Regions from separate parts of the Clostridium sp. MB05 genome, predicted to be linked through region 2. Evidence: riboswitches for the same ligand, from Rfam matches in the RefSeq annotation. Region 2 holds a riboswitch; the other holds the start of a gene.
What was found. Region 2 has a riboswitch for magnesium ahead of mgtA (magnesium-translocating P-type ATPase). Riboswitches for the same ligand answer to the same signal wherever they lie in the genome.
Positions count from the first base shown of each region.

Region 1 (12,190 bases), 630 kb from region 2:
ATTAAGAAAAGACAATGGTCTCCTGTTAAATGTATAGGTTTATTACTTATAATAGGTTTAGTTGGTGGATTCTTTAATATATGGGCTAAATAAAACTTAAAAGATTGAGGACATACTATTTACTAGCAGTCCTCTTTTTTTATTAATTTAATTTTAGTATTATTTAACTTATTCAACATATAAGCTATTTTATCTAATTTATTATTGACTACAGAAACGAAACGAGGCTATCTCAGACAGCCTCGTTTTATTTATATTCTTTTACTTAAATATTTCCTTAACGTTATCTGGAACTTTATTTCCTGCTAAAGTATATGCTAATAATACTGAACCATTCCATGGGTCTAATGCTGGTTCTTGTAATTTGCATTTCAGTTTTGAATTATTTATCATTTCTTGTAAAGGCTCTAAAACGTATTTTCCAGACTTAAATACCCCACCTGTATATGATACTACAAATTCGTCTTTAAAATTTAATTCCTTTGATATAGCATTTATATGCTCAAATATAGCCTCTGCAACATCCCTAAATATTTTTTTACAATCTGGACATCCTTCTTCCGCTGCAAGGAAACATATTTTAGAGAATTTAGCTAATTCCGTTCTATTAAACTTCAATCTATTAAATACTACGTCAACTATTTCATATTGGTATGTTATATTATACTCTTTTTCTAATATATCGTATAAAGCAGTTTTTTCTTTTCTTCCATCTTTTTGCTTTGTATATTCATTTATAGTCCTTAAGGCAATCCAATATGCACTACCATCATCGCCTATTCCTGGTCCAAACCCACCACATCTAGCAAGCTTACCTTCTGCATTTCTTCCATAAGCTATACTACCTGTACCAGCAACTACATTTATTCCTGGCTTGCAAGCAGTTCCTCCCGCCCATCCATTAACAGCATCATTATCAATAGAATATGGTATTTCCATAACTTCTTTTATAGCTTTATCAATCTTTTCCATGTCATCTAGACTTTCTCCATATCCAGGAACTCCTGCAAATGCATAGGCTATATCCTTAAATTCTATATTGGCTTCTTCACATACCTTTGAAATATTTTCTCTTAACTCTTTTTTTATACCATCCACACCAACTTGATGAATGTGTATAGTCGAACCCTCTCTTTCGGATACCTTTTCAAGCTTGTCATTAACTAATAGATACTTTGTTTTAGTTCCGCCTCCATCAATACCTAAATAATACATTTTTCCTTCCCCCTATACGCCTTGTCTTATATAATTCTTTTTACTATATAACATATTCTAAACCTTACTAATTTTAAGCTATGTCTAGTACATTATTAATAACTTTATCTACTATATAATTATATCTTTATTATTATTAAATTCCAATATTATACTTTATTAAAACTAATAGATATCTCATATTAATTTTTAATACATATCTTTTCTTAACTTCTATATACTTCTATCATTTATGCCATCTTTCAACTGATAAAAAAACATTCTTGAATAAATTAATTAGCTTTGGAAAACATAAATTAAGTTATTATAGATGCAAAAGTTATTTTTTATTCTTATTGTCTTGAAAATTCATATTTTTAGAGGAGATGTTTAATATGAATATAGGAAATACAGACGTACTTAATTTATTATTCAGAACAACTGTTATATTTATTGTATTGTTAACATCAACAAGAGTACTTGGAAAAAAGCAAATGAGTCATCTAACATTTTTTAATTATGTTACTGGAATTACAATTGGTTCTATTGCTGCCAATGTAGTTAGTGATATTCATAGACCCATTACGGATGAAGTTATTGGTTTGATTTGGTGGTGCGTACTAAGTAGCCTTGCTTCATACATAAGCTTAAAATCAGGAAAAATAAGACATATATTAGACGGACAACCAACTATCTTGATAAAAAAAGGTAAAATTATGAAAGATTCTTTATTTTCAACCGGTCTTAATATTGATGATCTTTCAATGTTACTTAGAAAGAATAGTGTTTTCTCTATTTTAGAAGTGGAATATGCTATATTAGAGCCAAACGGAAGCTTAAGTGTAATGAAAAAGCCTGAGCATCATCAACCAAATAAGTCAGATATGAAAATACCTGTTTCCGAGATAAAATATATTCCTTCTGAAATAATTAGTGATGGTAAAATAATAAAGCATAATTTAAAAGAATTTAATTTAGATGAGAAGTGGGTAAAAGCTGAACTCGCTAAGCAAAATATAAATTCAATTAAGGATGTCTTTTATGCTGAAATTCAAAGTGATGGAACTTTATTTATTGATAAAAATTCATAATAAAGTAAAATAAGGTTGGATGCATCCTTGCTATTCCAACCCTATTTTTTTATACTTCTATTTTGTTTTCCCTTGCATAGTAGAACAAATATTGTTGTGCCATTCCTGATAAAGCACCAAATTTATCTCTAGCAAATACTCTCATTTTATTTAAAGATACATCTGGAGCAACATAAAAATGAATCATTGCTCTTTTAACCCATACATCTACAGGAAAAGATGAATGTTTTGCCATTGAAAATAACATTATACAATCAGCAACTTTTGCTCCTACTCCCATAAACTTTTGAAGTGCTATATGACATTCATCATCATTTAATGATTTTATGTACTCTAAATCAAAATCTAATACTTCTGGTCTTTCTTCATACTTAGTAGGATTTAATTCTATATCCTCTTTAATTACTAGAGCTTCATTAACTTTTTTAATAGTATCAACTATATACTTACTTCTAAAAGATGCACCTGTTTCTTGTATTTCCTCTAGTGTGGATTCCTTAATTGCTTTTGGAGTTGGGAATGTATAATATTCATTTCCTTTGTATTCTACTTTTTCTCCCCATTTTTCACATATCTTTTTAACTGTTTTCTTTATTGATGGAATACTATTTCTAGCTGATATTATAAAACTTATAAGCATTTCAAAAGGATCTTGATTTAATATTCTGATTCCATACCCAAACTCAACACTTTTTCTAAGTATTTCATCCTTTGCAAGAACATCCTTTATATCATCATAGCTTCTTTCTAAGTCAAAATAATTTAACCATATGTTATTAAAGTCTTTTTCATTAGTATTATATATTGTAACTTCATCATCTTTTTGAATTACTTCTATAACTTTTCCATAGGCAACAATTATGTAATTACAATCATTTATCTTATCCCATCTAAAACATTGCCCACACTCTAATATTTGCTTTATATTAAAGTTTTTAACTCCTTGTATTATAGCTTTATCTTCTTCAAATATAACATTTTTAAAATCCATTTCTTCACCTCTATATATCTCATTAATATATTATTTATCCCCGAGACATAAACGAACTATTCCCCTCTTCTTTTAATTAATTATAACACAATATAAATTAAAATAAAAAATTGCAAATTGATAATTTTAAAATAAACCTTATTTAGTTTAAAAAAAATAGAGAAATTCAATGAACTTCCCTATAAATTTAATTTTATAAACATTTTACTATTTTTGATTGTCAATATGATCACTCTTTAAATTAAATAATTTAATAATAAGGTAGCTAATCCTAAGAAGAAGAAGAAACCTAATACATCTGTAAATGTTGTTACAAATATGGATGAAGCTAATGCTGGGTCTATATTAAGCTTTTTAAGCACTATTGGTACTACATAACCTGACATTGTAGCAACAACCATATTTAAAACCATGGCTACGCCTATAACTATTCCAAAAACAATATTTCTTTCCCACATATATCCTAATATAGATATTATAATAGCTATTACAGAACCTGTTATAAGTCCAATTCCGACCTCTTTAAAGAATGTATGCTTAATATTGTTAAAGTTTAATTCCCCTAATGCTAATCCTCTAACAATTATAGTTAATGTTTGTGTACCCGCATTTCCGCCCATTCCTGCAACTATTGGCATAAATGTAGCTAAAGAAACTACTCGTCCTATTGTACCTTCAAACATCCCTACAACTGCTGATGCTAAAATAGCTGTAACTAAATTAATAACAAGCCAAGGTAATCTACTTTTTACTGACTCTCCTAATGTTCCATTAATCTTTTCTTCCTTGTCTATTCCCCCAAGACGATGAATATCTTCTGTACTTTCATCCCTTAATATTTGCATCACATCATCAAAGGTTATTATACCAAGTAATCTTTTTGCATTATCTACTACAGGCATAGTTAAATATCCATATTTCTCAAACCTATGTCCAACTTCTTCTTGATCCATATTATAGGGAATCCATTCTACATTAGTATTTAAAATATCTGATATCTTAGTATTAAACCCTGAGACTACTAAATCTTTTAATGGAACTATTCCTTTAAGCTTATCAAAATTATCTATTACATATAAGTCATATATATTTTGAATCTCTTCTCCATATTGTTGTAAATATTTTAAAGTTTCCTCTACAGTCATATTCTCTTTTACTGATATAAATTCCGTAGCCATTATCCCTGCGGCAGTGTCTGGATCATAGCTTAATAATTGCCTAACTTTTCTAGCATCTGCATCAGTCATCTTTGCTAAAATCTTATTCGCTTGTCCTTCATCTAAAATCCCTAGTAAATCTGTTAATTCATCTGAAGACATTTCTTCAATAATATTTTTTTGTTTGTTCTCTGAAAACTGACTAAGTATTTCATACTTTTCCTCATTTTCAGCTTCATCTATTATTGATGCTATAAATTCCTCTGGTAATCTATATAAAATATCAGTTATATCTTCTTTATTATCACGTAATACATCTAATATATCTACTGGATGTATATCTTCTATATACTTAATAATTTTATCTTGTGGAGCATGAAGTAAAAATCTTCTTAACTCTTCCTTATTCATATCTAACTTCATAAATTTTCCTCCTAAAATTAGATAGGAGAAAATCCTTCAATAGAGATTACTACTATTAAGACTTTCCTATCTTTTTTATATCTAAATCTATTCAATTCATACATTGTCCCCAGATACGAGTCCATAGTAACATCTCCCTTCAAAATAAAAAACTTTTGCCCTCTACGACAAAAGTTAATAACATTAGCTTTATAATCGTAGAGCTTTAGCACTATAAAGCGTAGACACAATGTCAGCTACATTAAAAATCACCTTAGCGATGATTCTTGCTAACCCATTGGAATCTCTAGATTTTTCTGGGTAGTAGCATTTTTCTTTATAGGAACCTCACCTAACAATTTGTATTATATATTTATTCCTAATAATATACTATGCAATAAAAATCTACATGTCAATAAAATGAATATTATTTTATAACAAACTATACTTTAAACTATTATGAACCTCTAATATTATATACAATATATTAAATAAAAAAAAGTGAAAGAGCTTAGGAATTTATTCCTTTACTCTCCCACTAGTTTTAATTCTTTATTATTAAATTCTAATAGTTATAGAATCCTTTTCCTGTTTTTCTTCCAAGGTATCCAGCTCTAACATATTTTCTTAGAAGACTGCTTGCTCTATATTTACTGTCTCCTGTTTCATTATATAAAACATCCATAATAGCTAGGCAAACATCTAACCCTATAAGATCCCCTAAAGCTAAAGGTCCCATTGGATGATTTGCTCCATATTTCATTGAAGTATCTATATCTTCAACTGAAGCTATTCCTTCTTGTAGTATAAATGTAGCTTCATTTATCATTGGAATAAGTATTCTATTAACTACAAATCCTGGAGCTTCTGCAACTTCTACAGGCTCTTTTCCGATTGCAACTGATAAATTTTTAACAGAATCAAAAGTTTCTTGAGATGTAGCTATACCTCTTATAACTTCTACTAGCTTCATTATTGGAGCCGGGTTAAAAAAGTGCATTCCTATAACTTTATCTGGTCTTTTTGTTGCTGATGCAACTTCTGTTATTGATAATGATGAAGTATTAGAAGCTAAGATTGCTGATTCCTTACAAATTGAATCTAGTTCAGCAAATATAGTCTTTTTAATTTCCATATTTTCTACTGCTGCTTCTATCACTAAATCACAATCCTCAGCAAGAGATAAATCAGTAGTTCCCGTTATTCTTGAAAGTATAGCTTCCTTATCTTCTTCAGTCATTTTTCCCTTAGAAACTAATTTGCTTAAGCCTTTATTTATTCCAGCTATTCCTCTTTCAACAAATTCATCTTTGATATCTCTAACTATAACTTCATATCCTTTTTGAGCGAAAGCTTGAACTATTCCAGCACCCATTGTTCCTGCGCCTATTACAAAAATCTTTTCCATTTTTACTAAACACCCCTTTATAATTGATAGTTGTCAATTAATAATTAACAATTCAAAAAACTAAATTAATAAATATTAAATTTACTCTTTAATTGTCTATTTTCTATTGCTAATTGTCAATTATATTTATTGTATGTTAATTCTATTTCTCTTCTTTTAACTCTTTTACTTGTGCTGTCATTTCTGGCACAACTTTTAATAAATCTCCAACTATTCCATAGTCTGCTGACTTCATTATTGGAGCTGATGAATCTTTATTTATAGCTATTATCATATCAGAGTCTTGCATACCTGCAACGTGTTGTATTGCTCCTGAAATACCACATGCTATATATATATTTGGTCTTACTGTTTTACCTGTTTGACCAACTTGATAATCCCTTTCTATCCAACCATTTTCCACAGCTGCTCTTGATCCTGCAACAGTTCCTCCTAAGGCTTCTGCTAATTCTTCTAGTATAGCAAAGTTTTCCTTAGAACCAACTCCTCTACCTCCAGCTACTATAAAGTTAGCTTCACTTATATCAACTATATCCTTAGCTTCCTTTACAATTTCAACTATTTTAGTTCTAATATCTGCTTCTTCTAGCTTAACTTCAACATTTTCTACAGTAAACTCTCTATCTTCATCTGGAAGCTTTGAGAACACTCCCGGTCTTACTGTAGCCATTTGTGGTCTATGATCAGGGCAAGCTATTGTTGCCATTAAGTTTCCACCAAAAGCTGGTCTTGTAGCTAGTAAATCTGCTTTTTCAACATCAACATCTAAAACTGTACAGTCTGCTGTTAACCCTGTTGATAATCTAGCTGCTACTCTAGGCCCTAAATCTCTTCCAATGAAAGTAGCTCCTATAAATAATATTCCTGGTTTTCTTTCATTAGCTATATCGCAAATAACTTTTGTGTATCCATCAGTTGTATAATGCTTTAACAACTCATTTTCAGCAACGATAACCTCATCTGCTCCATGTCTTCCTAATGTGTCTGCTAATCCATTAACTTTATCTCCTAATAGCAATGCTGTTAGTTTTACTCCTAACTTATCAGCAATCATTCTACCTTCACCTAATAATTCTAGAGAAACCTTTTGAAGTTCCCCTTCTCTTTGCTCAGCAAATACCCAAACTCCATTGTAATCTGCCATACTCATATTTTTTACCTCCCATATATCTTAGATATAGTGCTTTTCCTTTAATTTTCCTAATACATGCTTTACAGCTTCTTGTGGAACTTCATTTATTATTTCTCCAGCTCCTTTAGCTTCTTTAGTCATACTCTTTTTAACCTTAGTCGGCGATCCTTTAAGTCCTAATTCATCTTTATTCACATCTATATCATCAGCTGACCAAATCTTTATTTCCTTATTAGCTGTGTCAAAGATATACTTAACATTCATATATCTTGGCTCATTTAATTCCTTTATAGCTGTTAAAAGAACTGGTGCCTTAACTTTTATTAATTCATATCCATCTTCTAATGCTCTATTTACTAATAATCCATCTTCTTCTACTTTAACATCTTGAACATATGTTACTTGAGGTATATTTAAATGTTCTGCAATTTCTGGACCTACTTGAGCAGTATCTCCATCGATTGCTTGTCTTCCTGCAAATACTATATCATACTCTAACTTTTTTAAAGCTCCTGCTAAAGCCTTTGAAGTTGCTAATGTATCTGCTCCTGCAAAAGCCCTATCAGTTATAAGAATAGCTTCATCAGCTCCCATACATAAAGCTTCTCTTAAAGCATTTTGTGCTTGAGGAGGTCCCATACTTATTACTGTAACTTTCGCTCCTGTATTGTCTTTTATTGTTAATGCTTCTTCTAAAGCATGTTTATCCTCTGGATTTATTATTGATGGAACTCCATCTCTTATAAGTGTTCCTGTTTTTGGATCAATCTTAACAGCTGTTGTATCTGGAACTTGTTTTAAACAAACTACTATATTCATCTATAAATCCTCCCTTATTATCTTAATGCATTTCCTGAAATAACCATTTTTTGAACTTCTGATGTTCCTTCATAGATTTCAGTTATCTTAGCATCTCTCATCATTCTTTCAACTGGATATTCCCTAGTATATCCGTATCCACCGAATATTTGAACAGCCTTAGTTGTTACATCCATAGCAACTTCTGCTGCATAAAGTTTAGCTCTTGCTGCTTCTACTGAATATGGAAGTTTAGCATCCTTTAAGCATGCTGCTTTATAAACTAAGTGTCTTGCAGCTTCTATTTTTGTATCCATTTCTGCAATCATCCATTGTAAACCTTGGAATGCTGCTAATGGTCTTCCAAATTGTTTTCTTTCCTTCATATAAGCAACTGCTTCGTCAAATGCGCCTTCTGCTATTCCTAAAGCTTGAGCTGCTATACCTATTCTTCCTCCATCTAAAGTTTTCATAGCTATACCAAAACCTTTACCCTCTTGTCCAATTAAGTTATCTTTTGGAACAATACAATTACTCATAACTAATTCTGTTGTTGAAGAAGCTCTAATTCCTAGTTTCTCTTCTTTCTTTCCTATTGAGAATCCTGAAAAATCCTTTTCAACTATAAATGCTGATATTCCCTTTGTTCCTTTACTTCTATCTGTCATAGCAAATATTATAAATGTTTCTGCTACTCCTCCATTAGTTATAAATATTTTTGATCCGTTTAATATATAATTATCTCCATCTAATACTGCTACTGTTTGTTGACCTGCTGCATCTGTACCTGCTCCTGGTTCTGTTAAACCAAAAGCACCAAGTTTTTTACCTGTTGCAAGATCTTTTAAATATCTTTCTTTTTGATATTTAGTTCCAAACTGCTCTATTAAAGATGCACAAAGAGAAGTGTGGGCAGACACTATAACCCCTGTAGTTCCACAAGCCTTTGATAGCTCCTCTACAGTTAATATATAAGAAAGCGTGTCTCCACCTGCTCCACCGTACTCTTTAGAAAAAGGAATTCCTAACATTCCAAGCTTGGCCATTTTTTCAACGTTTTCCATTGGAAATCTTTCAGTTTCATCAATTTCAGCAGCAATTGGTTTTACTTCATTTATAGTGAATTCTCTAGCCATTTGTCTCACTAATTCTTGCTCTCTAGTTAATTGAAAATTCATTTAATATACCTCCTTGATATTGAACCTTTTTTAATTATATGAATTTACTTAATTTAAATATTTTTAATTATTTTAATTTGAATTTTTTTTATATTTTATTTTTTCTGACTATTTGTTAGAAAAATTTTTGGCTCTCTTTTCCATAAATGCTTCCATGCCCTCTTTTTGATCTTCTGTAGAAAAGCATTTACCAAAATCTTCGGCTTCAATTTCTATAGCTTTATCTATATCTACTTGCATCCCCCTATTTATAGCATCTTTACATAACCTTACTGCTATAGGAGCATTTGCTATTATAGTCTTTGCCATATTTTTAGCTTCTTCCATTAAACTTTCTAGTGCTACAACTTTATTAACTAAGCCTATTTTTAAAGCTTCATCTGCCTTTACAGTTGCACAAGTATAAATAAGCTCTTTGGCCTTTCCTTCACCAACTAATCTTGGTAATCTTTGAGTTCCTCCAAATCCTGGTGTTATTCCAAGACCAACCTCTGGTTGAGCAAATCTAGCCTTTTCTGAAGCTATTCTTATATCACAAGCCATAGCTAATTCACATCCACCACCTAAAGCAAATCCTGATATAGCCGCAATAACAGGCTTGTCTAATTTTTCTAATCTTCTGAAAACTTTGTTTCCTAAAAGACCAAATTCTCTTCCTTCATCTTCAGTTAAGTCCTTCATTTCAGAAATATCTGCTCCAGCAACAAAAGCTTTTTCCCCAGATCCTGTTAGTATGACACAGTAAATATTTTGATCATTTTCTAAATCATCTAAAACTGCATCTAAATCTTTTAAAGTCCCTGAATTTAAAGCATTTAAAGCTTTAGGTCTATTAATTGTAACAATAGCTAGATTTCCCTCTTTTTCAAGAATTACATTCTTTAACTCCATAATAAAGTCCTCCCTTTAACTATACTTATATAAAATTATTCAATTTTTCATTAATCTTTAATTATATAAGCTTCTCAAACCTATACTTTATACCCTTTAATGTGACATATTTAACTAAACATATCAAAAATTCTTTAATAATCTATATGTTTAATAAATAAACCATTTGTTAATATTGTAACAATTAACAAAAAAAATAATTGAAGCCCCCGCTTCAATTATTATTATAAACTCTTAAATTTTCTTTTGCAATAAATATTTCTAATTTTAGGCAATTTTTTAATGTAACTACTTACTTTCATCTTTATCATGAAGTAAATATATTAATGTTAGTAAACTTTCTGATAAATGAACATTTTCAACTGTTACTTCTTCAGGTACAGATAAATCAACTGGAGCAAAATTCCATATGCCCGTTACCCCACCTTCTACTAAAGTATCACTAACCTTTTGTGCATTTATTCTAGGAACACAAATTATTCCTATATCTATACTATTATCTCCTAAATAATATTTTAAGTTATCAATATCTTGTATTTCTATATCTCTTATTTTCATTCCAATAAGCTTAGGATTTGCATCAAATATAGCTTCTATAGTTAACCCTATTTGAGAAAATCTACTGTAATTTGCTATTGCCTGACCTATATTTCCTGCTCCAACTATTATTCCTTTGTATTCTTTATTTAATCCCAATATTAGACTTATTTGATTATATAAATCTTTTACATTATATCCATAACCCTGTTGGCCAAAGTCTCCAAAACAATTTAAGTCTTGGCGTATTTGTGACGCTGTAAAGCCTATCTTTTCTCCTAACTCTTTTGAAGAAATTCTATCTACATCATTTCTTAACAACTCTTGTAAGTATCTATGATATTTTGGCAGTCTTTTAATTACAGCCATAGAAATATTCTTTTTCTTATCCATAACCTTCATTCTCCTAATCAAATTTATTTTCATATATTAAAACTTTATTATTACCAAATTTATAATATATATTTTAACACTTTTATTAAAATTTTAAAACAACTTGAGTTACGTATTTAACAAAGTTTCAAAATTTTCTTTTATTTTTCTTAAAATCTAAAAATAGATTATATACTTAATAAACATTTAATAAAATATTTTCCAATAAAAATTAATTTAATTATATTTAGTTATAAAAAATAGACTTATGTATAACGTAGCAGATCCGTTATACATAAGTCTCAAATTTATACAAAGCTTCTCAAAGCTTTGTAAACAAGATAATGATCTTGTATGCTTCCCTTACGCCTGAAAATTTTCAACCTAATTCATTATATTTAATATGATGAAATTTGTCAATAAAATAGTTATAAAATTATTTTAAACATCTAGTTGAATTTAGAACTGCTATTAAAGTTACTCCTACATCTGCAAATACTGCTTCCCACATTGTTGCTACTCCAAAAGCACTTAAAATCAATACTAATACTTTTACTCCTAATGAGAATATTATATTTTGCCATAAAACTTTATTTGTCTTTCTTGCAACTTTAATGGCTGTAACTAAAGCTTCTGGATCATCTTTCATTAAAACTACATCTGCGGCTTCAATAGCTGCATCTGAACCTATTCCTCCCATAGCAACTCCTATATCAGCTCTTGCTAAAACTGGTGCATCATTTATTCCATCTCCAACAAATATAACTTTTCCTTGAGTTGAATTATCTTTTATTAAACCTTCTACCTTTTCAACTTTATCTCCTGGTAATAATTCTGAAAATACCTTATCAACGCCTACTAGTGATGCTACCTTTTCTGCCACGGATTTATTATCACCTGTTAACATAACAGTTTGAGAAACCCCGGCTTCCTTCAAGCCTTCTATGGCTTTCTTAGCACCTTCTTTTATTTCATCGGATATAACTATATTACCTTTATATTCATTATTTATAGCAATATGAACTATTGTTCCAATTGA
Region 1 covers NZ_CP174370.1:777,648-789,837, reverse strand. The annotation lists gene ACH36K_RS03960 (PTS system mannose/fructose/sorbose family transporter subunit IID) at 1-93, shown strand, start outside; gene ACH36K_RS03955 (N-acetylglucosamine kinase) at 262-1,215, opposite strand; gene ACH36K_RS03950 (YetF domain-containing protein) at 1,590-2,285, shown strand; gene ACH36K_RS03945 (DNA-3-methyladenine glycosylase family protein) at 2,335-3,276, opposite strand; gene mgtE (magnesium transporter) at 3,513-4,856, opposite strand; M-box (ykoK) riboswitch at 5,040-5,202, opposite strand; gene ACH36K_RS03935 (3-hydroxybutyryl-CoA dehydrogenase) at 5,401-6,243, opposite strand; gene ACH36K_RS03930 (electron transfer flavoprotein subunit alpha/FixB family protein) at 6,386-7,393, opposite strand; gene ACH36K_RS03925 (electron transfer flavoprotein subunit beta) at 7,415-8,194, opposite strand; gene ACH36K_RS03920 (acyl-CoA dehydrogenase) at 8,212-9,351, opposite strand; gene ACH36K_RS03915 (short-chain-enoyl-CoA hydratase) at 9,460-10,242, opposite strand; gene ACH36K_RS03910 (redox-sensing transcriptional repressor Rex) at 10,531-11,172, opposite strand; gene ACH36K_RS03905 (heavy metal translocating P-type ATPase) at 11,588-12,190, opposite strand, start outside.
Region 1: linked by a shared signal. The riboswitch ahead of mgtE (magnesium transporter) and the one ahead of mgtA (magnesium-translocating P-type ATPase) in region 2 are both predicted to bind magnesium.

Region 2 (12,190 bases):
TAAAATCTTGAAATACGAAGCCTAACTCTCTTCTCCTAAATAATGCTAATTCATCTCCTTTAAGTATTAAAGGATTAACATTGTTTACTTTTATTTCTCCTGAAGTAGGTTTATCTATTGTAGAAATCATATTTAAGAGTGTTGTCTTTCCACTACCCGAAGGCCCCATTATTCCTACAAATTCTCCCTTTTCTATATTAAAGTTAATATTATTTAAAGCGCTAAATACAACTTTATTTCCATATATCTTCTTTAAGTTTTTAACTGTTAAAACTTCCATTTTTCTCTCCCTCTATACCGTTAATATTATAACTTTTTTAAATACTAATATAGCAAGTAAAGTTCCTACTAAAATCCTGTATATTGCAAATATTCTCATAGGCTTTTTCTTTAAATAACCAATAAATTTTTTAATAACTATCATTGATACTATAAAGGCAACAATAAATCCTAATATTAATGCAATCCATAAAGTCGATGTCATTATAGAGTAATCAAATTCAAATAAGTCTTTACCTGATGAACCTATCATTGCTGGAATAGCTAAAAAGAATGAAATTTCAGCAGCTATTGATGTTGACATTCCTGCAATCCATCCCCCCATTATAGTTGATGCACTTCTAGACATTCCTGGCCAAACAGCTAAAATTTGTAGTATTCCTACCTTTAAAGCTTGAATATAACTTATATCATCTATGTTATAAGCTTGCTTTTTTCTATTTCTAAATATATTTTCCACTATTAATAATAAAATGCCGCCTACTATGAAACCTATAATTACAGCTTCTGGTTTAAATAAAGATTTTATTTTCTTATAAAATAATACACCTATAATCCCCATTGGAATAGAAGCTATTATAATATTAATTCCAAACTTAAACCCTACTCTACCTTCTTTTCCTTTAGTAATTATAAATCTAAAAAACTCTATTATACTTTCACTAATTTTCTTCCAATAAATTACTACTACTGCTAATATTGCTCCTAATTGAATTACTACCTCAAACATCTTAACAAATTCACCATTAAAATTTATTAAGCTTCCAATTAATATCATATGTCCTGTAGAAGATACAGGAATAAATTCTGTAAGTCCTTCTACTATCCCAATTATAATCGCTTTTAATATGAATATTATATCAATCACCTTATTTATCCTCCTTTAAACTTTATATATTTAGTTTAATTGAAGATCCTTATGGCTACTATCTTTAAACCTTACGTAATTATTACATGTGTGTCACCTTCAACTATTCTATTTTTAAAACTTCTGGAACCTAGGTGAATTTACTAAAAAAAGTAGGATTACTTCTCCTACTTCTTAAACATTACTGTAACTGTTGTTCCACATCCAATTTTAGAATCTATTACTACCTTATGATCTAATTTATCACAAACCTTTTTTACTATGTATAAGCCCATACCTGTAGACTCACCAAATTTACGTCCATTTTCCCCTGTAAAGAATGGATCAAATACTCTTTTAATATCTTTTTTATTTATTCCTATGCCCTCATCTATAACATATAATATAACAAATCCTAAGTCTTCTTCAGCTTTTATTATTAATTCTTTTCCAATACTCCTAGAATATTTTATTCCATTAACAATAAGCTGTTCTAATATAAATTTAACCCACTTTGCATCACTATATATTTCTATTTTTTTATCTATTTCAACTACTGGTTTTATTTTATTTTTAATAAATAAAGTTTTTTCTTCATTTATTTTATTAATAACTAAATTATATAAAGAAATTTTCTCTATTATAAAATCTTTTTGAAATGAATCTAACCTAGCAAAATACATTGCCATATTTAATCCTTTATTTAACTTATATACTTCTTTTTTAATATTTTCAATAGGCTCATCACCTTCATATTCCTGCATTTGTAACTGTATTACTGATAGAGGTGTTTTCATTTGATGAACCCACTGATTTATAAATGTCAAGTGATCTTCATGGCTTTTGTTGAATTCCATAATTTCATCTTCATATAAACTATTCGCTCTTTTTAAAACATTAGATATACCTTCTCCTAAAACTGAATCTCCTAAATTTAATATAGATTCATCTAAGTTATTTAAGCTCTTCTCTAAAAATTTATAAACTTCTTTATTCTTATAATATCTACTTCCTAAGAAAACAAATAAAATAAATGTATTAAATAATAATATATAGAAACACTCATTTATATTTAAATTACCTAAAAGTTTTATATAACTTAAGGTAATAATAAGGCTTAAGAAATATATAATTATATATCCTTTACTATCCTTTATAAATAATTTCATTTTTATTCTCCTACCAGGTTTTATTTAACCTATATCCAACTGTTCTTACAGTTTCTATTCCGTTATATATTCCAATTTCTTGAAGCCTTTTTCTTATTCTGCTTATATTAACATTTAATGTATTTTCTTCTACAAACTCAATATCATCCCATATCTTTTCTAAAAGAAAATCTCTATCTACAACTTTAGGATATTTTTTAATAAGATATTCTAATAATATACCTTCCTTTTTCGTTATTATTAATTTTTTATCATTGAACTCTATTTCGGATCTCTCTGGATAAAATACCAATCCATCAAGTTCTACTATTCTTTCATTTATTTTAGGAGCATAATCTCCAAAGGCTCTTCTTATATGACTTTTTATCTTTGCCATGACAACCTCATAATAGAAAGGCTTGGTTATATAATCATCTCCACCATTTTCAAGAGCCATAACTTGATCCATCCCACTATCCCTAGCTGATATAAATATTATTGGAACTTTTGACTCTTGTCTTATTTTCCTACACCAATAAACCCCATCAAACTTAGGTAAGTTAACATCTAATAATACAAGATCAGGATTGAATTCATTAAATTCATCCATTATATTTTCAAAGTTTTCTACTACTTTTACATCAAATTGGTATTTAGATATATATTCTTTTAATAAAAAGCTTATTGATAAATCATCTTCTATAATATATATTTTATAATTCATATTATCTACTCCTTAATAATTATGAAATTACATTAATTATACAATTATTCCATGCATATTTGTATTACATTTTAGTAAGGTATTTATATAAGAACTCTTATTAATTATGTGTTTCTTAGTAAAAAGAAAAGTTATGGCTTATATTAAATTATAGCCATAACTTTCAATTTTATTTAAAAGTATTTTGGTTACGCTAGTAAAAACTATAACGCCCTCCATACTTATAATAAACCTCTATAAATTCAATCAAATTTCAACTAATTTAACTTCTTTATTTATTAAGCTTAATGCTTTTTCTTTTATTCCTTCTAAAGCATAATCACCGTCTTTATTTTCTATTAGTATTTTAGTTTTTATATTAAATTCTTTATCATACTGATTTATTATTTTATCTTTCATTTCATATTTAAAATTACTTCCACCTAAAACTACTATTTTAGGATTAATTATAGCTGATATAGTTTTAATGGTATTTATAATTATTCTGCAATATGTATCGTCATCTAAATCCCTCATAATAGCAACATTTAAAAATGTATCTTGCATAGGTATAAAACCAATTTCACCTGCATATCCATCGTCACCTTTCAAAACATTTCCATTTACTATTATTCCTGATCCTACCCCTAATGAAGTAAAGCTTATATACACAAGACTCATACTTCTACAATTATTCTCTTCTACATAATTATTATAAAAAGCTATAGAAGTTGAGTTTATATCATTCTCTAATATTATCGGAATTTTATACTTTTCCTCAAGCTGTTTCTTTATTTTTATCTCTTTCCACTCTTCCATCTTAATTCCAGATAAGAACCCATCTTTAGTCACTATTCCTGGTACACTAATTCCTATTCCTTCTATATTAGAATAAACTCTATATAAACCTTCTATGGCATCTATTATAGTTTTAGTATCCTCTACACCATTTATTAGTTTAGCATTTTCTTCTAAGACTTCACCTAAAGCATTTACCACTCTATATACTATTTTTGCTTCTTCTACTGAAAGTACTATTACATACCTTTTATTAGAATTAATTTTATATCTTTCTGCTCTTCTTCCACCGCTCGATTCATCCAATCCAATAGATATTATTTCATCTATTTCAATTAATTCATTAAGTATTCCTCTTACAGTTGTATGGCTTATTCCTGTATCTTTAACAATTTCACTTCTCGTTGCATTACCTCTAGTCCTTATAGAATTCATTATTAATGAAGTATTTACATTTTTAAGTTCCTTTGGTGTTCCTGCAATTTTTTTCATTAAATATTTAACTCCTTTAAAATATCTCTTGGCTCTTTTAAATTAAAATCAGCTTCTATACCATCTAAGCTATCTGCTCCCCACATGGCTATTCCAAAATCCATACCAGCTGCTTTTGTAGCTTTAAAGTCAAATATTGTATCACCTATATACATACACTCCTTTGGTGATATATCTAGTATTTCGACAACCTTAAGCAATGGATCTGGATAAGGTTTATGCTTTTCTGTATCATCAGCTAACACTTCACATTTAATATATTTTTGCAATCCAGTAGGTACAAAATCTATTTCATATTGATTTTTCATTTTAGAACTTGCTATTGCACATATGATTCCTTCTTTATATAAAGTTTTTATAACTTCATCAAGGCCATCATATAATGTAGCTCCTTCTTCAAATTCATTTACATACTTCACCCATTTATCGTAAGATTTCTCTATATCCTTAAAACCTAATTCTTCTATTGTCTTTTTTCCTGCATATGCTTTATATTTCAATAAGCTTTCATATGATATATCTTGTCCAAGTTCTTCTTTAATTAACCTTTGGAGAGGTATCATATTCATTCTTTCTGTATTTAAAATTGTTCCGTCTAAATCAAATATTACACATTTGTATTTTCTCAATTTTCTCTCTCCTTAACTTTTAATATAACCTTTTAAAAGTTTATTGCAAAAGTATTTTATCATAATTTTATAAATTATTCAACAATTAACAATACTCTAAATTTATATATATTCATTGCTCCTTAAATAAAAACAAGCTAAATTTAAAACTTAGCTTGTTTTCTTTAATAAATATTTACAATAACTCACCATATCTATTTATAAAAGCTTTCTTTAAAACTGTTGCTAATGCCATATAAAGAATTATTATTATAACTAGACAAGGGAAATAAATTGCTGGCATAGCAACCATATCTAAAGCCTTTCCAAAAGCTGTATAAGGAATTATAGTTCCTATTGCTATTCCTAATGTTGTTAATGTTGTAAGCTTCCATGATGCACGGCTTTGAATAAATGGAATACGTGGTGTCCTAATCATATGAATTACAAGAGTTTGAGACCATAGTGATTCAACAAACCATCCTGCATGGAAAAGTCCCATAAACCCTAACTGTTGCACTTCATTTAGTGTATGGAATTGTCCGCCAAATACAAATGGACAAATAAAGAAATACATTAGAATATAAGTTGCAATATCAAAAACTGAACTAGTTGGTCCAATCCAAATCATAAACTTGCTAATGGAGCCTGCATCCCATTTACGAGGTGCTTTAAGATAATCTTCATCTACATTATCCCAAGGAATAGCTATACAAGAAATATCATAAATTAAATTTAGCATTAAAAGCTGTATTGGCATCATAGGTAAGAATGGTAAGAATATACTTGCTGCTAGAACAGAAAACATATTTCCAAAGTTAGAGCTTGCTGTCATTTTAATATATTTAATGATATTTGCATATATCTTTCTGCCTTCTATTACTCCATCTTCTAAAACCATCAAATCTTTTTCTAACAATATAATGTTAGCTGATTCTTTAGATATATCTACTGCTGTATCTACAGAAATCCCAACATCTGCTTCTGTCATAGCTCCTGCATCATTTATTCCGTCTCCCATAAAACCAACAGTATGTCCATTATTTCTTAAAGCCGCTACAACACGTACCTTTTGTTGTGGTGAAAGCTTAGCAAATACATTAGTTTCTTCTACTGCTTCACTAAGTAGTTCATCATCTATTTCTTCAATATCTGATCCAAGCAATAAATTACTTACTTTTATTCCAACTTGATGACAAATTGAAGATGTTACAGCATCATTATCTCCAGTAAGAATTTTAACATTAACACCATACTCCTCAAGAGCCTTTATTGCTCCAGCTGTACTTTTCTTTGGAGGATCTAAGAATGCAAGATATCCTATTAGAACCATATCAGCTTCATCTTTTACTGAAAGTTCTCCTACTTTTGATGGATTATTCTTTTGAGCAATACCTAATATACGCATTCCTTCTCTATTGTAGCCTGCAACTGTCTCTAGAATTTCATCTTTTATTTTTTCTGTAATAGGTTCTATTTTCCCCTTATATTCTACATGTGAGCAAACTGATATCATTTCTTCAATTGCTCCTTTTGTAATAAGTTGAGTTTTACCATATTTATCTTCAACTACTACACTCATACGACGACGACTAAAATCAAATGGTATTTCATCTACTTTTTTATAATCTTTCCATAATTCAATCATATCTTTTTCATTTGCATGATTTACTATAGCTATATCCATTAAGTTTTTTAATCCTGTTTGATGATAGCTGTTAAGAAAAGCATGGCGTAATACTCTACTATCTTCATTTCCTTCAATATCAAGAGAATATTCTAAAACAACTTTATCTTGTGTAAGTGTTCCAGTTTTATCAGTACAAAGAACATCCATACCTCCAAAATTTTGTATTGCATTTAAATCTTTAACTATTACTTTTTTCTTTGACATAGAAACTGCACCTTTTGCAAGGTTTGCTGAAACAATCATTGGTAGCATTTCTGGGGTAAGACCTACTGCAATAGAAAGAGCAAATAGAAATGCTTCCATCCAATCTCCTTTAGTAAAGCCATTCATGAATAGCACTATCGGAACCATTACTAACATAAATCTAATTAATACCCAGGATACTGAGTTTACACCTTTTTCAAAGCTTGTAGTAACTTTTTTACCTACTATTTGCTTTGCCATAGAACCAAATATTGTATCGTCTCCAACATTAATTGCTATTGCTGTAGCTGAACCACTAATAACATTACTTCCCATAAAAGCTAAATTATTCATCTCAACAGGATTTTTACAATCACTTATAATAGCCTTATCTATTTTTTCAACTGGTTCACTTTCACCAGTTAATGATGACTGACTTATAAATAAATCCTTAGACCTTAATATTCTAACATCAGCTGGAATCATATCACCAGCAGCTAAATGAATTATATCTCCAACTACAATTTCATTAATTGAAATTTCTTGTCTTCCAATTTCTTTACGCTCTACACTTATAGTTGTCTTAACCATTTCACTTAGCTTTTCAGCTGCTTTACTTGACCTTGCCTCTTGTACAAAACGAAGGATTCCACTAACTAAAACCATTGTAGTTACTATAATAACTGATGTTGCATCTCTGTTTGCTGGTTCAACAATAGCTATATCTGTAATGAATGATATAACTGCTAAAATCAATAAAATTATAGTAAATGGATTAATAAAAGCTTCTAAAAGTCTTTTTAATAAAGAGTCACCTTTTTGATGAGTAACTTCATTTTTTCCAAACTTCTCTCTCATTAATTCAACTTTACTTTCTTCATAGCCATTATAGCTTGTATCATATATCTTTAATATAGCACTTTCATTTTGAATTGCAGCTGAAATTAATCTATTCTTTGTTTCAGCTAATCTTAATTCATTAGTAGTGTTTTTTTTCAATATTCTTTTTTTCATTGTCTTTCCCTCCTAAAAAATAGATTTTAATATTTTTTTAGAAAGTAAGACATAAACCCAAAAGAAATACTAATGTAAATTATTCAATTGTAATGAGCAAGAGGAATGAATGTACAATCTAGTACATAATAAATTCATCGTGCTTACGAAAATCATACTTCTCCCTAATGAGTCTATGTTCTTACTACTCTCTTCATCCATTCCTCTCACCTCCAAAAATTCAAAATATATAAACATAAAATTGATTAAAAATAAAAAACCCTTACCAAAGCTAAAACAATGGTAAGGGAAATAAAATTCCTAAACTATGCAATAATTAATTGCAATAAAAATATAAAACAAAAAAATTGTTTCACCATCGTTCAAGCTTCAGCTTCACAAGGCGATGAAATTGCATTAGTCTATGCCTTGGATTCGACATAGACTGCTAACCTTCTCATAGTGTCTCCACTATTTTGCGGCAGCAACCCTTATCCTTGTGGTAACCTCACCTACCGAGATATTTAATTTTCGAATTTTAATTTCTAATTCTACTTCATCATATGAAATTACTCTATATTTGTCAACCCTTTTTAATATTTTTATTTAATTTAATTATAAAAAGTAAGTTTATAGATCAATTTTTAAAATTTAATTCATATTATTATTCTAAAGTCACTTTCAAATAATTTATTGTGAAATTTATTTAAAAGTGATAAAATAACCCTTAATAATATTAGAACGATCCAAGGAGGTAACTATGAAAAAGAAAAATATAGTACTACTTTCAACTGGTGTTTTAGCCACTTTATCAGTTGGCGCCTTAGGCTTTGTAGGAAATTACTTTTATAACTTAGCTCTTAATCCAAAAACTTCCAAAGATATTATTTTTGGTAAACCTGAAGAATCTGAAGATACAATTGGAGAAGTTGTAAATGAAGATGTAAATTGGCTAACCAGTAATTCAAACTTTTCTGATGAATATATAACTTCATTTGATAATTTAAAATTGCATGGATATAAAATACTAAACGAAAATTCTACTAACAAGTGGGTAATAACTGTTCATGGATATACTTGTGAAGGTTCCGATATGAACCTTTATGCTAGAAAATTTTATGATATGGGTTATAATGTTTTGATCCCAGATTTAAGAGCTCATGGAAATAGCGAAGGTAGTTACATTGGAATGGGATGGAATGACAGACTTGATATTATAGAGTGGATAAATTTAATTATTAAAAATTATGAAAATACAGAAATAATACTTCATGGAGTATCTATGGGAGCTGCTACTGTTTCTATGGTATCTGGTGAAAATTTACCTAATAATGTAAAGGCAATTATAGCAGATTGCGGTTATACATCTGTTTGGAATCAATTTTCTCATAAATTAAAGGGGCTTTATTCACTTCCAGACTTTCCTGTAATGCATGCTTCTTCATTAGTATCAAAATTTAGAGCTGGATATAACTTAAGAAAAGCATCAGCATTAAATCAAGTTTCAAAATCTAAAACTCCAATACTTTTTATTCATGGTGATAAAGATGACTTTGTTCCATATTTAATGATGGACGAACTATATACCGCTACGAGTTCTGAAAAAGAAAAACTTACTATTGAAGGAGCGGGACATGCTAAAGCATCAAAAGTAAATCCTGAGCTTTATTGGTCAACAATAGAAACTTTTACGAATAAATATGTGGACTTAAATTAATAAAAAATACTTTGTGCTAATTATTAGTACAAAGTATTTTTTGTTTATAATTCTAACTATGTCCATTAACAATTACATCTAATTTACCTGTTTCAGAATCTATAGCAAGTCTATAAAGTGATATACCTTCTGACATTAAAGAATGCCTTTTTATTTATATAATTTAATTTTAAAAACTCCTAAGGGAGTTTTTTCTTTAATTTCAAATTCTAAATTCTGCATTTTACATTATGCGACAGCACCTTTAATATATTGGATCAGCAACTATTCCAAAAGAACTAGCCTTTATAATTGGTAATCCAACTATTTCTTTTAATTCCTCCTTAGTTCCATGAACTACTATCCCTAAAATTTCAGCATCATCAGCTGATGTCTTTCCTCTTTCCATTATTTCATCATATAACTGTTTATGATTCATATAAGGACTTTTGCTTAATCTCTCTATTAACTCATTATATTTTTCATTATACTCATCTCTATTAAAATTCTTAGAATTATAACACTCTATCCCAATAGTTTCTACTTCTTCTATTCCACTTGATTTAGAATCATAATTATCAATTTTATATTTAAACTCTTCCATTTTTTTATCAGTAAATTCATCTAACCATAGCCATGTTATATCAGTATTTTTTAACTTACTCTGGATCATATACAACTCAGAAATTTTATATGGTTTATCAAAGGAAATTGCTAACTCGACCACCTTTCCATTGGGTATTTTTTCTATATAATCTAAGTCATTTTGATATTCTTTATAGTCTATCTCAGGATGAAAAAATCTTAACTTTCTATATCCATATTCATTAGTATATACAGGCCAATCACTATTGTAATTACCATATCCCATACCAACTACTCTATCAAATCGACTATTATATCTTTCATTTCCATTAATGCCAAACCTAGTTATAGAATCATCTATAATTATATTTCTGCCAGCAATACTTTTAGAAATCTTTTTAAAACTTGTTCCACCTAATACTCCTAATAAATCATTTGCTTCACTTATATATCCGTTTGGTATAGTTAGTTTTACTATTGCCTCTTGTTTTTCATATGACATCTCACTATACTTTAAAGATAGTTTATTATTAATAAAACTTCCTATTATAAAAACTAAAGCTGATATGATAACTATTTTTATAGTTAGTTTAAGTTTTGCTATTCTCATAGATTTTTTTATTTTTTTCTCATCTAAAAAATTATCTATATCCTTCATTTATTTTATTCCACTCCTTTTTAAAACTATTTCTTGCCCTATACAAATACACCTTAATTGTATTTTCATCTAATCCTAATAAAATAGAAATTTCCTTATAACTTAAATCAATTTCATATTTAAGTATAATTAAGCTCTTATATTCTTCTTTTAATAAATTTAAAGTCTGTAAAATTTTCTGCGATTTTTCTTTATTTATAATATTTTCTTCTAAGTTGAAATTATCTACTAATTCTTCATAAAAGTTATCCTCATAAATAGATTTAGAATTTATAACTTTACCTCTTTTAACCATATTTTTATAATTATTTATAGAAACCTTAAATAGCCAAGAAGGTAGATTTCTAATGTTTATTTCTGTTATGTATTCCATTGCTTTTATAAAGCTATCTTGAACTATATCTTCAACATCACTAGGTCTACATCCACACTTTATTAAATAAAGACAAATAATATTAAACTGTTGCTTATATAAATTAATAATTAAATCTTTATCCATTATTCCTCCCTTCTTAAAATAAGGCCTTATATAAATAAGACAATTATCAAAACAAAATGTGTACAATTATATATTAATTTTTTCAAATAATTATTTCCAAAATAAAACATTATCTATATTATTATCTTAAATACTACATATTTCTGTCTATACTTTAATTTCCCTTATATGAAACTTTTATCTACTTAACTTATAATAAAATTATAAAACTATAGTAGGGATTACTTTGATAAATGCATTAGCAATATTTATTTTGTAGCTAATTTATGTTCCACTTCTAACACTAAGAACTACATTTTTTGTTAAAGGTAAAAAACTTCAAGCCTCAATGTTTGCTTTTTTAGAAGCCATAATTTACATAGTAAGTCTTGGAATTGTATTTTCTGACTTAAAGAATTTTCTAAATATAGGAGCCTATATCTTAGGCTATGGAATAGATATCTATCTTGGAGGTAGAATTGAAGAAAAACTTGCCATTGGATATAGATCAATAGATGTAAATTTAACACTATATAATTCTAAATTAGTAACTAAACTAAGAGATTTAAAATTTGGTGTTAATACTTATGAAGGAGAAAGAATGAATAAAGAGAAAAGATATAAACTTGAAATTATTTCTCATAGAAGTAGAGAAAATGAAGTTATTTCTTTAATTCAATCTTTAGAGAAAAATGCCTTTATAGTTTCTTATGAACCTCCTCAATTTAAGGGTGGTTATATTACCAAGCAATTTAAAAAATTATAATATAATAAATACAATAAGAGCCATAAATTGCTTTATGGCTCTTAAATTAATTTAACACTCAATCGAACATTAATTTACAGATATTTATCCATTTATTTATTTTTTTTCTTCTTAGAGATAACCATTCCAGATGTTGCCATCGCAACGCCTAGTAATGATAAAGCAACTGATGAAGTACCACCTGTACTAGGGAGTTTTCCTCCATTGTTTGGCTTATCTTCATTATTTCCATTGTTGCTTCCATCTCCGTTATTGTCCCCATTACC
Region 2 covers NZ_CP174370.1:1,405,216-1,417,405, reverse strand. The annotation lists gene ACH36K_RS06585 (ABC transporter ATP-binding protein) at 1-280, opposite strand, end outside; gene ACH36K_RS06580 (undecaprenyl-diphosphate phosphatase) at 293-1,144, opposite strand; gene ACH36K_RS06575 (sensor histidine kinase) at 1,315-2,295, opposite strand; gene ACH36K_RS06570 (response regulator) at 2,306-2,998, opposite strand; gene ACH36K_RS06565 (ROK family protein) at 3,245-4,267, opposite strand; gene ACH36K_RS06560 (HAD family hydrolase) at 4,267-4,896, opposite strand; gene mgtA (magnesium-translocating P-type ATPase) at 5,072-7,762, opposite strand; M-box (ykoK) riboswitch at 8,109-8,268, opposite strand; gene ACH36K_RS06550 (alpha/beta hydrolase) at 8,502-9,458, shown strand; gene ACH36K_RS06545 (anti sigma factor C-terminal domain-containing protein) at 9,703-10,680, opposite strand; gene ACH36K_RS06540 (RNA polymerase sigma factor) at 10,664-11,179, opposite strand; gene ACH36K_RS06535 (DUF5698 domain-containing protein) at 11,442-11,924, shown strand; gene ACH36K_RS06530 (GH92 family glycosyl hydrolase) at 12,017-12,190, opposite strand, start outside.